4 regions of the Paenibacillus sp. 1781tsa1 genome follow, and region 3 is predicted to be linked to each of the others. Evidence: riboswitches for the same ligand, from Rfam matches in the RefSeq annotation. Region 3 holds a riboswitch; each other region holds the start of a gene.
What was found. A riboswitch is a leader RNA that binds a small molecule or an ion and turns the genes downstream of it on or off. The one in region 3 is predicted to bind cyclic di-AMP.
Positions count from the first base shown of each region.

Region 1: linked by a shared signal. The riboswitch ahead of NKT06_RS07150 (HAD family hydrolase) and the one ahead of NKT06_RS10340 (C40 family peptidase) in region 3 are both predicted to bind cyclic di-AMP.
Region 2: linked by a shared signal. The riboswitch ahead of NKT06_RS00155 (resuscitation-promoting factor) and the one ahead of NKT06_RS10340 (C40 family peptidase) in region 3 are both predicted to bind cyclic di-AMP.
Region 4: linked by a shared signal. The riboswitch ahead of NKT06_RS17485 (3D domain-containing protein) and the one ahead of NKT06_RS10340 (C40 family peptidase) in region 3 are both predicted to bind cyclic di-AMP.

Region 1 is NZ_JAMYWY010000001.1:1,628,398-1,633,344, forward strand. Features, by position in the region: gene NKT06_RS07135 (urease accessory protein UreF) at 1-452, opposite strand, end outside; tRNA gene NKT06_RS07140 (tRNA-Leu) at 874-956, shown strand; gene NKT06_RS07145 (glutathione peroxidase) at 1,107-1,586, opposite strand; cyclic di-AMP (ydaO/yuaA leader) riboswitch at 1,957-2,132, shown strand; gene NKT06_RS07150 (HAD family hydrolase) at 2,248-2,646, shown strand; gene NKT06_RS07155 (HAD family hydrolase) at 2,812-3,495, shown strand; gene NKT06_RS07160 (Nramp family divalent metal transporter) at 3,631-4,926, opposite strand.
Region 2 is NZ_JAMYWY010000001.1:30,662-35,608, forward strand. Features, by position in the region: gene NKT06_RS00145 (HD domain-containing protein) at 1-939, shown strand, start outside; gene NKT06_RS00150 (TatD family hydrolase) at 1,271-2,041, shown strand; cyclic di-AMP (ydaO/yuaA leader) riboswitch at 2,283-2,536, shown strand; gene NKT06_RS00155 (resuscitation-promoting factor) at 2,808-3,992, shown strand; gene rnmV (ribonuclease M5) at 4,148-4,693, shown strand; gene rsmA (16S rRNA (adenine(1518)-N(6)/adenine(1519)-N(6))-dimethyltransferase RsmA) at 4,698-4,947, shown strand, end outside.
Region 3 is NZ_JAMYWY010000001.1:2,283,918-2,288,864, forward strand. Features, by position in the region: gene NKT06_RS10315 (YkvI family membrane protein) at 1-84, opposite strand, end outside; gene NKT06_RS10320 (xanthine phosphoribosyltransferase) at 289-870, shown strand; gene NKT06_RS10325 (hypothetical protein) at 968-1,297, shown strand; gene NKT06_RS10330 (hypothetical protein) at 1,421-1,639, shown strand; gene NKT06_RS10335 (carboxymuconolactone decarboxylase family protein) at 1,781-2,110, shown strand; gene NKT06_RS10340 (C40 family peptidase) at 2,210-2,674, opposite strand; cyclic di-AMP (ydaO/yuaA leader) riboswitch at 2,680-2,811, opposite strand; gene pelA (pectate lyase) at 3,231-4,193, shown strand; tRNA gene NKT06_RS10350 (tRNA-Leu) at 4,366-4,450, shown strand; gene xynC (glucuronoarabinoxylan endo-1,4-beta-xylanase XynC) at 4,602-4,947, opposite strand, start outside.
Region 4 is NZ_JAMYWY010000001.1:3,982,297-3,987,243, reverse strand. Features, by position in the region: gene NKT06_RS17500 (M20 family metallopeptidase) at 1-220, opposite strand, end outside; gene NKT06_RS17495 (ABC transporter substrate-binding protein/permease) at 431-1,867, shown strand; gene NKT06_RS17490 (amino acid ABC transporter ATP-binding protein) at 1,854-2,576, shown strand; cyclic di-AMP (ydaO/yuaA leader) riboswitch at 2,797-2,993, shown strand; gene NKT06_RS17485 (3D domain-containing protein) at 2,996-3,667, shown strand; gene NKT06_RS17480 (polysaccharide deacetylase family protein) at 3,775-4,569, opposite strand; gene lpdD (prenylated flavin chaperone LpdD) at 4,724-4,947, shown strand, end outside.

The DNA.
Region 1 (4,947 bases), 660 kb from region 3:
TCGACCGGGATGTCGAGGTGGTGGTTAATCCAGGCGTGAACAGTGGAGAGGCAGCCAACCGAATCGTATTTGGCGAAGATCTGTTCGAGCTGGCTGAAATCAATCCAGGGGTGCAGAGCGCGTGCCAGTCTGATCAATCGTTTTCCCATGGCGGCAGCTTGTTCTCTGAGATCTCCAGGAGTTCGCTGAACATGGACCAGCTTGTCGATCAGAGCTATCCGCCATGTATCTTTGTGATCTGCTGCGGTATAGATGCCTTTGATGGCCATGCCTTCAAGACGAACAATGCTGGGATGCAACTGACAACGCATGAATGATTCGAGATCTTCAGCATTACGAATGGTACCCTCCCTGATATGGATATCCATGCCGAAGGAATGGGTAAACCCTCCAACCTGAATAGAGGAATCAAGCAGTTTGACATAATCGAGCAGCTTATTCCCACGGTTCACAATCATTCGCCTCCTGTGTTCGTTAAATGTCATGTTAAATGACATTTATATTCCTTTTTGTTTGCTTTATATTTGAAAATCCGAATTATATGATAGTTATCATCCCATAAATGTCCGCATTTTGTCAATAGAATTGATGGAATTTAATGTATTAAATCTAAATTCAATTATATGTGTTATTTTATATTACTCATAATGTAAGTTATTAGTCGCAGGGAGGACTATATATAATGAATCAACAAAATCGGCTCTAGCCGAAAAAAGAGGGGATCGAATCTAATGATATGCAGTTCATGGATAAACATGACGAGAATATGCGTTTTTTGAGGAAAATGCCTACCCAAAAAGAAGGTTTAAAAAACACTTTACTTTTAGTTCTGAACCCGGTATAATCAATTCTGTTGCCGATTATTTACGACATGCGGTCGTGGTGGAATGGCAGACACGCTATCTTGAGGGGGTAGTGGGCGTATGCCCGTGGAGGTTCGAGTCCTCTCGACCGCATCATATGAACGATTAAGAAGAAGCTTTCCATTAATGGAAAGCTTCTTTTTTTACTTTTTTGAACAGTCTGACATCAAGGTTTGAGAAAAAAAGGCCATCCATTACCGGGGGACGATTGTACCTTCCCTTCCAGCTATGGTGGCCGATGTATTATTTTTGCAGCAAGTTCTTGATATCTTCTTCAATTTTGTCAGGTGTTGTTTTGGGAGCATAACGTTTAACTACCTGTCCGTTCTGATCCACGAGGAACTTGGTAAAATTCCATTTGATTGTTTTGGAGCCGAGCAGGCCGGGTGCTTCTTTGCTAAGGTGCTGGAAGAGAGGGTGAGCGCTTGAGCCGTTCACATCAATTTTCTCAAACATCGGGAAGCTTACGCCATAATTCATCTGACAGAACTCGGCGATATCGTCGGAAGATCCTTTTTCCTGTGCAAACTGGTTGCTTGGAAAACCAAGGACTTCAAATGGCGCATCCTGGAACTTGTCTTGCAGTTCTTGCAGACCTTTGAATTGAGGAGTAAGTCCGCATGAGCTTGCCGTATTCACAATCAGTAACACTTTATCACGGTAGTCGGACATTTCAACTTCTTGACCGCGAAGGGTATTCACTTTGTAATCGTAGACTGTCATCTCAATCGCCTCCATGATATCATCTGATATCTCTTATTATATTGGTTGCAATTAATTAATGCAAAACTTATATGGTGTTAAATGAATCAAAACAGGCAAGTTGTGCAGATTGCGTGAATGAATTGCGAAGTGATTTTCGCCAGAGTGAGAATTAGATAGCCTTGAAGAGGTGGATAGAGTATAACCATATTGTAAGCGTTATTATATATGAATAATGGCGAAAATCTGCCGATTCGGTGATCTGTCCGGACTTTACACCGCCATGGCACGGGTGTATGATTCATAACGTAATTTCAATTTAAACTAAATTGTACTTGAAAAACGAAACAAACGATAATATCGCTCGATCTTAACTTAAGATATACGAACGATGTTTTAATCGCTGAGTTTCCATTCATTCATGAGTGGGAAACGGGGGAACCAACGGAATGCGCTGTCTTGGACAGTAGGCATTCATGGGGTGAATTTTCCGGTGACAGCCGGAAATAGGGCGACTCTCGCGCCCGAATCCGTCAGCTAACCTCGTAAGCGTTAAAGGGAGAGGCAACAAGCCGTACGCTGGTTCATGGCGTTTTCGCCATGGATTCTTTAAGAAGCGTTCGGGAGGCCTTGGTCCCCCACGCTTCTTTTTTGTTGTCTTTTCACGCCAAGGGAGGAACGAATGATGGATACTGAGATGATCTTAGTGACTGCTCCTAATGAAGCAGGACGCAAATTTATCAAATTGCTGATGTACAAAAAAATGCCGTTTGCCGTTCTAACCAACAGTGCAGGGGAAGAGCGCAGACTCCGTAGAATCGGAGTAGAGCATGTCATTCGCATGAATACGGCTGCAGCTCAAAAATGGTTTTTGCCGCAGGGCAGTGTGGGCAACGTGTTTATTTTCGAGAACAGCCTGAACCTGACCTGTCGTTATTTACAGATCTGTAGATCATGGACATCGAAATCCCTGTGCGTCATTACGGAGCAAAGCCATCCGAAGGGAATCTATCGGGGAATGGGTGCAGACCGGATTGTATATTCGCTTAACGGAGAGGTCGGCTTTCTCCTCAATGGTTAATGCCATAGCTTCTGATTGCTCAGGTGTAAGGTGCCTGTTATAATTGAAAGTATCGATAAACGGAAATTTGAGGAGACTCATGCAAGATGGTGAGTCTTTTTTTTTATGGTTTTAAAGGTGAACACGAACTCTTAGATTGCCTGTGGCTTACAAGGAGGAATTGGCGTGCCGGATGTGGGTGGATTAAAGTGGTTGTTTTTTGACGTTGGAGATACGCTGGTGGACGAATGGGAGCCGGTTGATGATATTATCGGACAGTTCGTCCGCGAAGCCAGTGCTTTGGGGTATCCGGTGAAGATTGAGGCAGTACGTGAACTGTTCGCGAACTGTTACCAGAAATATGAGCAATGGCCTATGAGGGTGGCGATTCGCACATTCATTGAAGACGAGGGACATCAGAAACAGATTCAGGACAAGCTGAAGTTTCAAAAAGATCTTGAACGTCCTTTTCCTTCAGCGGATTCCGTTCTTCAGCAGTTGTCGCGGTATTATCGCATTGGCATTATTGCCAATCAGAGTCCTGGAACGGAAGAAAGACTGGAGAGTTACGGACTGCGGAAGTATGTTGATGTTCTGGCCTGCTCGGCTGAAGAAGGGGTGTCCAAGCCAGATCCAGAGTTATACGCTGTAGCCTTGAAACAGGCAGGTTGTGCGCCGGAGGAAGCCGTCATGGTCGGGGATCGGATTGATAACGATATCATTCCTGCCCGGAAGCTGGGCATGCGTACGATTCGAATTATGCAGGGTTACGGAAGATTCCAGCCAGACCGATCGGATGACGAACGCGCGGATTGGACTGTGGATTCATTGGATCAACTTCTGCCTTTACTGATACCCAATCAGGATTAGATGATTGTTTGTTAGAGCTAGAGTTTTACTGCAAAAAGAAACGCGTTGCTGTACTGCAACAATAAAGGCTGATCAACTTGGTATTGAATACCGGAGTTGATCAGCCTTTTTAGTATTTAGTCGATCAGAACGAGATCAGAATAACCGGATCGTTTGAATGAGCAGATATACATTCAGCACAACGATAATTGCTGTAATGAGCCATGAGATGATTTTGAGCCACAATTTGTTGGCGAATGCACCCATGCTTTTTTTATCACTCGTGAACATCACCAGAGGGATTACCGCAAAAGGTAATTGAAGCGACAGCACAACCTGACTCAAAATGAGCAGTTCTTCTGTGCCGTGTTCTCCTGCAATTGCTGTGACAATTACTGCCGGGATGATGGCGATCAGACGTGTGACCAGTCTCCGCAGCCAAGAGGGAATCCGAATGTTGAGGAAACCTTCCATAACAATCTGCCCAGCGAGTGTACCTGTAAGGGTAGAATTCTGGCCTGATGCTAACAGCGCTACACCGAACAGGATACTTGCGATTGTAGTCCCTAATAGGGGTGTCAGCAAGTGGTAGGCATCTGAGATCTCGGCAACCTGCGTCATGCCGGCACTATGGAATACAGCAGCTGATACAATCAGGATGGCCGCATTGATGAACAAGGCGAGTGTCAGCGCGATTGTAGAGTCCATGGTCGAGTAACGAATAGCTTCTTTTTTACCCTGTGGTGTCTGTTCGATCTGACGCGTCTGCACAATGGAAGAATGCAGATACAGATTATGCGGCATCACGGTTGCTCCTATAATACCAATGGCAATATAGAGCATAGCAGGGTTTTGCAGAATCTCGACATTGGGTACAAAACCATGGAGAACACCGCCCATATCCGGTTTTGCCAGGAACAGGTCAATTCCGAAGCAGAGGGCAATGGTGGCCATCAGCACAATGACGAGTGTTTCCAATGCGCGGAAGCCTTTGTTTTGCAGTACAAGAATCAGGAGTACATCAACTGCGGTGATGATAACGCCGTACAACATGGGGATGTTAAATAACAGCTTTAACGCGATGGCAGAACCTATGACCTCAGCCAGATCGGTAGCTGCAATGGCCAGTTCACACAGAATCCATAACATGACGACAACAGGCATGCTGAAGCGTTCGCGGCAGGCTTGGGCCAGATCCCGTCCAGTGACAATTCCAAGCTTTCCGGCCAACGATTGAAGCACAACGGCCATCAGATTCGAGAGCAGGATGACGGATAACAAGGTATACCCGAACTGCGATCCGCCTGCGATATCAGTTGCCCAGTTGCCGGGGTCCATGTAACCTACGGCAACGAGGTACCCTGGCCCTACAAAAGCGAGGAATTTCTTCCACCATGACGCATTCTGCGGTATTTTCATGGAACTATGTGCTTCTCCGAGTGAAGGGGCCATGCCTGCAGTAGACAATGATTC
Region 2 (4,947 bases), 2.3 Mb from region 3:
TTTGACATGAATCACGAAGATTGGACTTGTCGCATCATTACAGGTGATACCGAAGTAGGGGCGATCTTAAGACGGTATGCTCCTGATTTTCCTGAGAAGGTCGCATCTGTCATTCAAAAGACGTACGAAAAGCCGATTGTGGTGAACTTGGTGACCAGCCCGCTTGATGCAGACCGAATGGACTATTTGCTCAGGGATGCTTATTTTACAGGTGTAAATTACGGCACGATTGACCTTGATCGCATCCTTCGGATGCTGCGTCCCTATCATGGACGGATTGTAGTCAAGGAGTCAGGTATGCATGCTGTGGAGGATTACTTAATGTCTCGGTACCAGATGTATTGGCAGATTTACTTCCATCCGGTAACCCGTAGTTCTGAAATTCTATTACGGCAAATATTCAAGCGAGCAAAAACACTCATACAGCATGGTTTTCAATTTCGCTTCATGATAGATCCACTCCCTCAATTATTTGGAGGAGAATTATCCGTAGATGAATATTTGCAGTTGGATGAAGCCTTAATTCAGACGGCATTTACGCAGTGGCGCAAGGAGGACGATACTGTTCTGAGTGAGTTATGCGAACGTTTTATGGATCGCAAGTTATATAAGTATGTAGAGCTCGAACAGGTCGACTTGACAATGATGGAAGAGATTCGGGAAGCTTTTGTACAGGCAGGCCTCGATCCCGAATATGATCTTGAAATTGATTTTCCTTCGGATAATCCGTATGATGTTTTTCGTCCAGATGAATCCACGGATAAGCAGATTCTTCTTCTCGATCGACAGGACAATTTACGTGAGTTGTCAGAAGTCTCTGACATTGTCCGTTCCATCAGCGGGCTTCACCGAGGGAAACATCATTTGTATTACCCGCAAAACAAGGTGGATGCGATTATTCACGAATTACCGTCACATATACGCCCCTATTTCTTGTAATCGTGTGGGTATAATCCAATGAAGAATTTCGATATCAAAAGACTTTCTAAAAGAGATATTTTTCATGATACAGTAATCTGCTTTAATGGGGAGTATATGTAGATCGACATAATTTTGTAAATGTAAGTAGGTAAAAATAGCACATTCAGCAATATGTAGATCAGATTATCCGTATATCTTCTATATATAGTAGTTGTGAAGAAACAAACGTAATGATGTAACACAAAGATGACTCAAAATGTTTTATGTATGAGTCAATGAAATATTGAGATTCACAAATTGGATTATTAAAAGAAGAAAGTCGTTATTCGACATGAAGGGAGAAATAAACATGATGCTGTTCGACACACACACACATCTGGATGCACCACAATTCGACGAGGACCGCGAGGACATGATTCAGCGTGCTCTGGATGCAGGAGTTGGTCGCATGATCAACATTGGCTTTAACCGGGAGACGATTCCAACCACAATGAAACTCGCTGAAACGTATGACTTTATATATGCAGCTGTAGGGTGGCATCCCGTAGATGCGATCACGATGCAGGATGGTGATCTGGAGTGGATTGCATCTTTATGCAAGCATGAAAAAGTGGTAGCCATCGGTGAGATTGGATTGGATTATCATTGGGACACTTCTCCGAAGGAAGTACAACATCGCGTATTACGACAACAAATTGCTTTGGCGCGTGAAGTGAATATGCCGATTGTCATCCATAATCGGGATGCACATGAGGATATCATACGAATTTTGCGTGAAGAGAAAGCGGGTGAAGTTGGTGGTGTGATGCACTCGTTCTCGGGAAGCTGGGAAACAGCGAAAAATTGTCTCGATATGGGTTTCCATCTCTCCTTTGGAGGACCGATCACATTCAAAAATGCAAAGCAACCCAAAGAGGTACTTGAGAAGGTTCCTATGGACCGATTTTTCATCGAAACCGATGCTCCATATTTGACACCTCACCCTTATCGTGGGAAACGAAATGAGACAGCGCATGTACGTCTGGTTGCAGAGGCAGCTGCGGAAATTAAAGGCATTTCGGTGGAGGAAATTGCTGCAATAACAACCAAAAATGCCATGGAACGATTTGGAATTCGTTAAAAAAACGAGCAAATGAGGTGAAAAAGGCAGGTAAGCGGAGTTAATTTGCCCTTTGATCCAAATAAATCAAGAATATTACAATATTTTAACCAAATATTCAGAAAAACGTACTTGATCAACGCTTTACAACATGCATCAAAACAGGATATCATCTTTTCAGTGAATTGTTGTGCGGAAAATTGGACAGATGTTCGGGGGATGAACAAAGGGACACTTTCCGATGAAACAACATTACTTTCATGAATCAGTCTCGCTGAGTCTCCGTTAACGGAGAGCGGGGGAACCAATAGGGCTTAAACATCGGTGTATTTGGCCGATGCGCAACGTTCGCTGACCCAAAAGCAGCGAAGGGAACTGCGAAGCCGTATTTGATTTCTTCTTTGGGTCTCGGGGTGAATTCAAGGGCGTCCGCCATGAGCGGGTGACCCAAGATAGGGCGGCTCTCTTTCGCCCGAACCCGACAGCTAACCTCGCAAGCGGAAAAAGAGAGGCAACCTCGTGCATGAATTTCCGATATTCAAAATCATTCGGAAGCCACGAAAGAGTTCCTCTTACACTCTTTCTTTGGCTTTTTTGTTTTTGAATAAAAGAAATGTTGTCATCATACGGTAGGTATTCAGGAGGATGACATCATGTTGCGAAGATTGATTCATGGTGCAGAACCGATCAGTTGGTCCGATCTGTGTTCTGTAGAAAATTTGGTATAGTCACGTCAAAGACATCATGCGTTACTTTAGACGGCGAGGCTATGAAGGAGGACGGAGAAGTGGGCACATTCCAACCAGAAGAGACCCATGAGTCACGATCATCCAGTAAGTCTTTCGCGTTGCGGTGGAAGCATGAGAACATGCGTCAAATGGCATTGATCGCGATTTTCTCAATTGCGCTTACAATCATGATCTTGTTAGTCGTTTACGGTCAGGCCGGGAAACAAATTTCACTGGTTATTGATGGCAAAGCTCAGGTGGTAGAGACTCGTACAGGAATGCTTCAGGAAATGCTGGAGGAGCAGTCGATCACAGTCAGCCCTCACGATAAGGTATCCATGTCCATGAACGGGGCGATTACAGATGGAGACCGAATTGTTATTGAGCGGGCCGTTCCAGTTAACATTACGGCAGACGGAGACACCAAGACTCTGTATACAACGGATTCATCGGTAGAAGATGCAATTCAAAAATCAGGTATTCAAGTTGAAAGTAATGATAAAGTGTATCCGGCGCTTGGAACTTCGATCAAAGCAGATATGAAGATTCGTGTAGTGCGCGTAACAAAGCGTACAGTGGATGTAGAACATCCGATTGCTTACAAAGTAATTAAAACGGCTGACCCTAGCTTGTACAAAGGGGATAACCGTGTCGTTGTGAACGGCAAAGAAGGCAAACTTGTACAGCACATCGAAAAGGTATTTCAGGATGGAGAATTGGTCTCCAAAAAAATGGTCGGCAAATCTGTCGCGAATAATCGTGTAGATAAAGTAATTGCTGTCGGAACCAAAGCAAAACCGGTCGTGAAAAAACCAGAGATTCAAACCGTATCGGCTCAGACTTCAACAACCAAGAAGGCTACAACAACGAACTCGAAGAAAACATCTGCCTCGGGCAGCAAAGTGATTACCGTATCCGGGACTTCTTTTAAATACTCCAAAGTACTTAAAAACGTATCCATGACGGCCTACTCTTCCGAAGAGCCTGGCATTGGAACTAAAACTGCTTCTGGTACTCGTGTAACGGAAGGACGCACCATTGCGGTTGATCCCAAAGTCATTCCAATTGGCTGGTGGGTATATATCGAAGGTCTGGGATTCCGTCGTGCGGAAGATACAGGCGGTGCCATTAAAGGCAACAAGATTGACGTATATTATGACAGTGTGAAGCATGCCCTGAATTTTGGACGCAAGAAAGGCAAGACGGTCTACGTGATCGGTCCGGTGAAGCCGGAAGCGAACTAAAATCGTTTTACTTTGAAATGGGAATGCTATAAAATAGTTGCATGAATGATTCATGCGGAATATGCGGCGGAGGGGTCTGAATTCAGTCTCCCCCGCCGTTTGGCAGAGAAGAGGATATTCCTCTTCTTTTTGCGTTAGAAAGGAAGAAATGGAACATGATAAAAGAAGTCATTGTGGTGGAAGGCCGTGATGATACGGTAGCCATCCGTCGGGCCGTGGAAGCCGATACAATAGAAACAGGCGGATCAGCCATCAACCAACGCATTCTGAAGCGGATTGCGCTTGCTCAGGAGAGACGGGGAGTCATTGTACTGACAGATCCAGATCATGCCGGCGAACGTATTCGTAAAATTATTGCGAATAAGGTGCCTGGTTGCAAGCATGCTTTCATTCCGGAAGCCGATGCAACGCGCAAAGGGGACATTGGGGTGGAGAATGCCTCACCGGAGGCGATCCGTCATGCTCTGGCACGTGTACATACTTCATACGAAGGCGCTCCTAGCCTGATCGATTGGGAGGACCTGATCGCGGCAGGACTTATTGTGCATCCGCAGGCTGCTGCACGTCGCATGGAGATGGGCAATCTGCTGGGTATCGGATATTGTAACGGTAAGCAGTTCCACAAACGTCTCAGTGTATTTCAGATTACACGGGAAGAGTTCTCTACAGCATTAGCGCAAATTGAACGTGAAGGATTGTGAGCATATGAAGGATATGGAAGAGACGATAGAAATTGCAACGCCCAAACGAACCAAAGAAATTATTCAAAGACACGGATTCTCATTTAAGAAAAGTCTAGGTCAGAACTTTCTGATCGATCAAAATATACTGAACAAAATTGTTAATGCAGCCGATTTGGACGAGTCCAAGGGCGCTCTAGAGATCGGCCCGGGTATCGGGGCTCTTACGGAACGACTGGCCCGGGTAGCCGGTCCTGTCACAGCTGTAGAGATTG
Region 3 (4,947 bases):
TTCCTGCCCTGTAGCGAAGCCGGCTCCGACAACCGTTCCGATGTATGTAAATGCGATCTGCAGCACCCGAAATGCCTGTTTCATGTGTTTCCCCTCTCAGGCCCCTGTATAGTTTGGACATGCGGGTACCATGGTACAAGGTATGCTTGACCCACGAAAGTCATGACAATCGATAATGAGTTGTGGTTTGAATTGTGTCTCAAGGACAGCGCCCAGGCAATTTCGCTTGAACTTATAGATAGATATATGATACTTTTACCTCATAGGATAGGCTTGGGAGGTCAAATCATGGAATTATTGAAACAACGAATTTTACAAGAGGGTGTTGTTATCTCAGATCAAGTATTGAAACTGGATGGTCTGTTGAACCACCAGATTGATCCTGCATTAACGATGGAGATGGGACGTGAGTTTGCAGCCCGTTTTCGTGAAAGTGGAGTGACTCGGGTAATCACGGTAGAATCCTCAGGGATTCCGGTTGCGTTTGCCGCAGCCTATGAACTTGGGGTGCCACTTGTATTCGCCCGTCGCAAAAAAACACTTCTAGCTGATCCTGATGCCTACTGTGAGCGCGTACCGTCCTTTACCAAAGGAATTGTAACTGACATTATGGTATCTCGCGAGTTCATTCATGAGAATGACCGTATTTTGTTCATTGATGATATTATTGCCAATGGAGATGCCGCTCGTGGCGTCATCAAAATTATCGAGCGTTCCGGTGCGGAACTCGTCGGATTCGGCGTTGTGGTCGAGAAAAGTTTTCAGGCAGGGGCACGCACGATTCGTGAACAGGGTATTCCGGTGGAAGCCTTGGTACGCATTCGTTCGCTGAACGATGGAACGGTACAATTTGACGATAACGAAATGTGACATTTTAAAGGAATAGGGCCTATTTTTTGAACTATGCCTTTGCATGACCGCGAATTTCATTTATAATGGGGTTATGTTAGGGAGAGGAGGCAACACCATGGGGAACCAACCGGCAACAGAACAATTCTTTAATGATAAGCTGGCGGAATCGAAAGTTCATTTTGAACGTGCCCTGGATTGTAAACATACGGAATTCGATGACCTTTATCCCTATATGATTGAACATCCTCAATTTTTCTGGTACAAACGCTATGTTGCCTGGTCAGAATTACTGACGATTGTAGGCTTGTGCGAAGAGTTGTCCTTCTCTTGGAAAGAACAATTTACACCGCATCAAGTGGAGTACCTTGAAGAACGTGTGATGTCCGCCAAAGTGCTTGATTTTTGGTTCGAGAAGAACGACAGCAAAGAGCACGCGCAGCGGTAACTTTCAGTCGGGACATAATTTCGAATGACATGACAGTCCAATACAGTCACGTGAGACCTAAATGACTTTTCATTTAGGTCTCTTTTTGTAAATAAATAAATTTGGAATATAGGAGCCATGAACATGATTAGTGATACAGAATTGGACGCCCTGCGTCTGTCAGGTGAAAAAGTCAGAGTAGTACGGGACGAGCTGGAATCTAACGATGTAACCGGGATTGTAGTTGCCTGGGATGGCGAGCAGGTACTTATCCGTCGTCAGAATCGACGTGTCGTCAAGTTGGATCGCAGTTACCGTTATCAGTTGTTCAGCGAACCGCGGCAAAGTCCACTTGGTGAGTAACAACGATCATTATGTCAGAAGTAGGGGCGTATAAATGTTTGGAATTACCATGATTTCTTGGCATAATTGACTCACTCGGGAGAGAAGATAGGTACAGTGAGGAAATTCTGTAACTATAGCCGAGAGGGTGTGCTACAAGACATGACATTGATGAATGATAAAGTTCATGCCTACAAGGATCAGATTGGAGCATTAAGCGATGTGCTGCCAGGTGTGGTAAAGTCGTATCATGAGTTTACAGGAGAATGTTTCCAACCTGGCGTGATTGATGCCAAGACAAAACAGCTAATTGCGCTCGGCATTGGATTGTTTGCCAACAATGAGGTATGTACCTTCTACCATGTAGAAGAAGCTCGTGCCAAGGGTGCTACAGATCAAGAGATCATGGAGACCGTAGCCGTGGCGGGAGCTGTAGGAGGCGGACACGCCCTGTCTCAGGGCGCGATGCGAGTGCAAAAGGCGCTCCATTAAGTGCAGATGGAGGTAGTCAAAGAACTGTTCTCATAAAGAGGAAGCCAAACAAAAGAGGAGGTTCCGGGTTGATCCGGAGCCTCCTCTTTGATATCATACCTACATTTTACCCAACATTTTATCATACATAAACTGTCCAGTTACCCGACGTGCTGTCACGTAGCGGTCATTGAAGTATGGATTCGATAACTTAGTGATGCTTACACCTTTACTGCTCGAGGCGTGAGCGAATTGTCCGCCGCCAATATACACCCCTGTATGTGAAATGCCTTTGCCTGTTGTATTAAAGAACACCAGATCACCTGTCCGAACATTGCTCTTGGCTACCGGAGTACCTGCTTTGGCTTGCTGTTGCGAAGTACGTGGCAATTCAATGCTGTATTTGTTGAAAATATATCTCATAAACCCGGAACAGTCGAAGCCGGCCAGAGTCGTGCCACCCCACTTGTAAGGTATACCTGTCATGTTGTTCACTACGGAGTTAATACTGCTTGCCTCTGTGCTTGTTGCCCCGGATGTAAATAGTACAGCCGCTCCAAAAATGGAGATAATCAGTTTTTTCAAAATCAATGTTCTCCCTTCGATGCCTACGGAGTTAGCTAAGGGTTCGGTAGAAGGTTCCCTATATTTCCTATGTATAAGAATAATTCACCCAAAATGGTTCCCCCGTTTTCAAATCTGAAACTCGGCAAATGAATAATTAAGTTTTTGTAACTATTTGAAACTATATTGCATAAATGCGTAATTGTCAAACCCTTTTAAACCCCTTCGTAATACCTCAATGTTAGCGGAATTAATGTTTTTCCATGAAAGAAGAGATCAAGTTTGGGTATCATTCATGACAAAAACGTCATTATTGATTCGTTTGAGACGAATTTGGATAAATAAATAGGTTTGTCATGAGTTAAAAGAACTATTCCGTTATGTAGGATTTAAGAGATTATATTCATTAAGTTGCATATATTGACAGTAATCGATTTTTTGCATATTATCTGATTATCCAATCCACATATTGGATGAAAATTGATTTTATTGTGTTATATATTCAAATTAAGGAGGTTGAGGACTGGTCTTATAGGTAAGGTAGAATTGTGGACGTTATTACAATGAACATGGGAGAGTGTTACATTTGAAAGCAAAGAAAATAGTTACTTTTGTCCTGGCATGCGCCATGGTGTTCTCAACAGTTGGAATTGCAGTTCTCCCTGTAGGGACGGTATCTGCTGCTGATGCATCGGGTACTACAGCGAGTATTTCAGATGTTTTGAAGAACCAACTGCCGGATGGAGGTTGGAGAAAAGATTATAAACAAACAAGTGGAGAGTGGGCGAAGTCCACGATTGACAACAAGGCTACATACTCAGAAATTAGAAGATTGGCGAAGGAATTTAAAAAGACGAATGATCCACGCTACTCCACAGCTGCAATCAAAGGAATCAACTTTTTGATCAATATGCAGTATTCAAACGGCGGATGGCCACAAGTCTACCAAAGCTCCGGATATCACAAGCATATTACTTACAATGACGATGCCATGATTAATGTAATGATTATGCTCGATGAAGTAGCAGCACGCAAAGGTGATTTCTCGTTTATCGACAATACACTTGCTAATCGCAGTAAAAATTCAGTTGCCAAAGGTGTAGAGGCGATTCTGAATACACAAGTCGTTTCGGGCGGCAAGCTGACAGCATGGGGACAACAACATGATTCTGGTTCTCTTAAACCAGCGAGCGCAAGAATCTACGAGGTACCATCGCTGACGGCTGGAGAGAGTGTAACGATTGTTAAATTCCTGAAAACGAGACCTGCCAACGCTAAAATTACCGCCTCCATCAAAGGAGCGGAGGAGTGGTTTAACAAGGTGAAAATTACGGGTTACAAGTATGAAAGAGCAAATGGAGATAGCAAAATCATCGCTGACTCCAAAGCGGCACCGATTTGGGCACGCTTCTATGAGATCGGAACGGATAAACCCATCTTTATTGGTCGTGACGGGGTAGTTAAATACAAATTAAGTGATATTGATAAAGAAAGAAGAGGCGGCTACGCATGGTATGGCAACTGGCCTTCCAAGCTGTAGTTTGAGTATACCTTCGTTTTAATGAACCAAACGATGAGTAGTTAAAGGTAAAGCCCGAATCGACATGGATGTCTGGTTCGGGCTTTAATGTTATTATTTTCAGTGTTGACATGATAGGTGCCGCATGATATATTATTTCTTGTCGCCGAGATTAATCACGGAGATACAATATGCGGTCGTGGCGGAATTGGCAGACGCGCACGGTTCAGGTCCGTGTGGGCTAACCCCCCGTGGAGGTTCGAGTCCTCTCGACCGCATCTAATCAAAAGACTCCTTAAGCTAATGCTTAAGGAGTCTTTTTTGTTTGCATTTTTTGATTGAAATACTAACGTTAGAACTTGAGAGTCCAAGAGGTTAGGGCTTGGGTGCATGAACAACAAATGGTCTTCCATCAGCCAAACGGATCGTTTATTGCGCTGCGGTAATATTAATACTGTCAATATTGGGTCCTTCCGTTCCGGTGGTCACAACTTTTAATGTATTGGTCCCCGTGTTCATGGGGACCTGTATTGTTTTTTCAACCCAAGTGGACCAGCTTCCCGTTGCCGGAAAAGGCTCATTGCTGATGACTTTGGTTCCGTTAACAAAAATGTCGAGGTTACGGGTTCCGCTTTCCAGCGCATAACGAAACTTTACATTTTTGGTGCCTGTAATCGTGTTGTTAATAGCGTTCCATTGAATGGCTGAACCAGTCATTGCGTTGAAGTTGACATACCCGGAGCCAGTGTAACCAGGATAGATCGTTTCAATGGCA
Region 4 (4,947 bases), 1.7 Mb from region 3:
GTTTGACAGCGGAATACGTTCCGATAAAGGCTGTCTCCAGTCCAAGGATCGGAGCCTCTACAGTGAAACCGTGGTAGTCCAGTTCTTCTTTCAAACGGGCAGAAGCGAGATACTCTTCATTTCCCAGTTCGGGGTTGGCGCCGATATATGATGAAATGGCTTTAAAACGGGAAGCATATTGATCAATAACCGTCAGAATTTGTGATTTGTTAGCTGTCATTAGTAAACTCCTTATGCAAAAATGAAAATAATTCATTGATTATATCATGTTTGCTTCAATTTTTCAGAAACAAGTCAAGATTTGTAATGTTAAAATGCATTGCATAATCATGCATTGTACTTTATAATGACTCAGTCATCAACATGAGAAGCATACAAAGTATTGTAAGGGGAGAGAAAAAGGTTGAAATTAATAAGTCGTTACACCATGATGCTGTTAACCTTTGTCGTTCTGCTGACAACTGCCGTTCCTGCGGCACTTGCAAGTGGAACTACAGATAATTCAAGCAGTAAAAAGCTGGTGCTCGGTACAAGTGCCGATTTTGCACCCTATGAATTCCATAAAGTGATTAATGGCAAAGATGAAATCGTCGGTTTCGATATTGAGATCGCCAAAGAGATTGCCAAAGATCTTGGCGCTGAGCTTGTGATTGAGGATATGGGCTTCGACGGTCTTCTGCCTTCATTGCAGAGCGGGCGTGTTGATCTGGTAATTTCAGGTATGACGCCGACGGATGAGCGGAAGAAAAGTATCGATTTTTCCGATACCTATTATAAATCAAAACAAGTGATTATGGTTCGCAATGTGGATAAAGACAAATATCCAACCATGGCAGAACTTGAAAATGCGAAAATTGGCGTTCAGAAAGGCTCCATTCAGGAAACGATCGGACAGAGTATTCCAGGAGCGAAGCTTACTGCGCTTGATAAAATCTCCGATATCGTGCTTCAACTGCAAACCAAACGCATTGACGCGGCAATCGTTGAAGACACTGTTGCTGCAGGTTATCTGGACGATATCATTGGACTTGCTGCTGCTGTTCCGGACGAAGAGCAAGCAGAAGCTGCAATCGGGATTCGTAAAGGAAATACTGAGCTGCTAGCTGCAGTAAATGGAACACTTGAGCGATTGAAAAGTGAAGATAAAATCAACCAGATGGTGACCGACGCCAGCCTCTTGATGGCGGATAAAGCGAACAAATCACAAAATATTTTCCAAGTATTCTGGCAGTACAAAAGTTTTTATGCTACAGGTGTAGGATACACACTTCTGTTGTCTGCACTTGGGGTTATCTTCGGGGTAATTATTGGATTGATCATCTGTTTGTTCCGTTTGCATGACGCTGCAATCTTGCGCTGGATCGGTACAGCTTACGTTGAAGTGATCCGTGGCACACCGATGCTGGTACAATTGATGATTATTTACTATGGTTTTTCCCTAAGCTTTGGCATTAACTTCACGGCACTTCAGGCAGGTATCATTACACTTTCAATCAATAGTGGTGCCTATCTGGCGGAGATTTTCCGTGCAGGTATCCAAGGTGTGGATCGTGGTCAGTTGGAGGCAGCGCGTTCGTTAGGTATGGGAAGAGGCGCCGCGATGCGTTATATCATATTGCCACAGGCCTTCAAAGCTGTATTACCTGCGATCGGTAATGAATTCATTACCATCATCAAGGAATCCTCTATTATCTCCGTTATCGGTATGGTGGACATTATGTATCAGGCAAGTGTGGTCAAAAACATTACGTATCAAGGCTTGAGTCCATTTTTGATTGCAGCAGCCATCTACTTTGTAATGACGTTCATTTTGTCCAAGCTGCTGGGACGACTGGAAAGGAAGTTGAGTGCAAGTGATAGACGTTAGACAATTACACAAATCTTATGGAAATAACGATGTGCTTAAGGGCATTAACGTGACGATTGGCAAAGGTGAGGTTGTCGTGGTCATCGGACCTTCCGGTTCAGGTAAAAGTACATTCTTACGTTGTTTGAACCTGCTGGAGCAGCCTACCTCGGGAGAGATTGATTTTGAAGGCGTGTCAATCACGGATCCCAAGCACAACATTAACGCAACTCGGGAGAAAATGGGTATGGTGTTTCAGCATTTCAACCTGTTCCCACACAAAACGGTAGAGCAAAACATCACGATCGCTCCGATTAAAGTGAAGAGACAATCCACTTTGGAAGCGGAGAAAATTGCTGCTGATCTGCTTAACACCGTGGGTTTGTATGATAAAAAAGATACATTCCCGAATCAGCTGTCCGGTGGACAGAAGCAGCGGATCGCCATTGCTAGAGCATTGGCCATGCAGCCTCATGTCATGCTGTTTGACGAGCCTACGTCGGCATTGGACCCCGAGATGGTCGGTGAGGTACTGGATGTCATGAAACGTCTTGCAGAAGGCGGTATGACTATGGTCATCGTAACACATGAGATGGGTTTTGCACGTGAAGTTGGAGATCGAATCCTGTTCATGGATGGCGGGGTTATTGTGGAAGAGGGAACACCTGATGAGGTGTTTGGAGCACCGAAAAATTCACGTACACGTGATTTTCTTGCGAAAGTACTCTAAATGAAGTGATTAAATAGCGTTACTGACTTCAAGTCGGTGACGCTATTTTTTATTGAAAATAATTATATATGGAATTCAAAAAAGTAACTATTCTGTTACCAAATATATAGGGGATATCTCTTCCGACACTTTTAGATTATTCAGTATTCTTACACGTGCTTACACATGTTAAAACCATTTGGTAAGAATTACTACAAGTTCAGGTTACAAAATTGTGATATATTGAACTCTGCCGAAACTTCCGGACAGGGAGTGCGGGGGATGTAACGATGCAGATTGTGCAGGGGGAAGATCTACAGCACACTGCTTGGGGTGAATTAGGGGTACATATCGTTTCAAATGTAATGATGAACCTATAGGGTGGGCTCCTCATCCGAATCCGACAACTAACTTCGCAGGCATAATGAGGGAGGAAGACCATGATTAACAAGAAACGTATAGCCAAAACAGCAGTAGCATTAATGACAACAGCAATGCTCATTCAAGCCGTTCCGGCTCACGCCGATTCAGTTCATGTGGCCAAAGAGGGGGATACCTTCTACACCTTATCGAAACAATACGGAGTAGCAGTTAACACGTTAGTTAAAGCAAACAACGACATTTCGCCTTACAACATTTATGGTGGTTTGAAAATTACGATTCCCGCTAAGGCAAACAATGTAGCTGCCGCGGCGACGGAAAGCAAGACCCAAGCCAAAACGGTTACCACAGCAAGCTTGGACGTTAACACAGATAACAAAGTGGTTCAAGCGTGGGGTAAAACATTCGATTACAGTAAAGCTGTGAACGTGAAAGCAACGGCATACTCTGCAGATCCGTCTGAAAATGGAGGATGGGGTGCGGTCGATTATTTCGGGAATGACCTTGAACTGGGTACGATTGCAGTTGATCCAAGTGTGATTCCACTTGGAACCAAAGTACTGGTAACGGGTCACAGCCATCCAGGATTGCCAAAACAGGCTTTTGTAGCCACAGCACGTGACGTGGGCGGTGCAATCAAGGGTCACAGGATTGATATCTTCATCCCTGGTAGCAAGCAGTCGGTAAGCACATTTGGTTTTCAGGATATCGAGTTGTACATTCTGAAGTAGAGCGTAAATTACATCTAAAATGAATTCAAACAGGGTGTCTGCCAGTCGCTAACTTGCGATTGAACAGCACCCTTTTAATATGTTCATAATTTCCTGAGACGGTTATTCTATTCTTTGGCCTTCGGTAATCCGAGCATTTCGTCCAAGGTAACCAGTTCATACCCCCGGTTACGCAGTTCCTCAATAATTTCAGGCAAGGCCTCGATCGTGCCATTCAGATTGGATCCTACACCGCCTCCTGCATGTTGCAGAATGATGGATCCAGGTTTTACGGCAGATAAAATGTTATCTTTCACCTTTTCCTTGGGAAGACCTTTCCAGTCCAGGGAGTCAACGTTCCAGTTCACAATACTATAATGTTGTCTGGCAGCCCATTTCAGCTGTTCTTCATTAATGTCTCCGTACGGAGGTCGAATCATCTTGGGCGTGTATCCCGCCAAATGGCGAATGATATCCCCGGTATGTAAAATTTGTTTGCGGAAGGCATTCATCGACAGTTTACTGAACTCTGGATGATTGTAGCTGTGATTGCCAACAATGTGCCCTTCCTTAACAATCCTTTTTACCAAATCGGGGTGCTTCTCAGCACGACTACCAACGATGAAAAAAGTAGCTCTGACTTTATACTTTTTCAGCAGATCCAACACTTGCGGAGTGAACCGTGGATCGGGCACATCATCAAATGTCAGCGCAACCTGTTTCGTTGAAGGACCATTGGTTTTGAACGTATCGGCATATTTTTGACGTAACTGTCCCAGTGTCAGTTGTTCTTCTTCTACGGAATCAGAACTGGATACCGATTCACTTGGCGGGTCTGAAGCATCCCGTGATGAAACTGGTGGAGCTTGATATCCTCCGAGAAAAATAACGATAACCATCAGCATAATGAGGCGTACGCGCACAATAACAGCCTCCTTTTCCAAAATGACGTTCTCTTTGGTATGCCCGGGGGTTTGAAAAAATATGCGCAGTGTGAGAAGTTTCATTGCTGATTTAATTCATGACAGCCATAATTCCTCCATATATAACATATAGAAAAGGATTGGTGGAATAACTATGAGTACATATGATTTGAAATCCATACGTTTACAGGTGATTGAAGCAGGAGAGGATAAGGTTTTTCTCGTTACCGGAGGAAAGGCTCATATTGGCGCTGTAGCCACGTTCTATGTGGAAGATGAGCGGGTCAGCGGCACGACGGTCCATATTCCGGGACATAAGGAACAAGAACTGTGTGAGCGGCTTGCCCGAAAGGCTGCCCAACAATTAAAAATGACCGT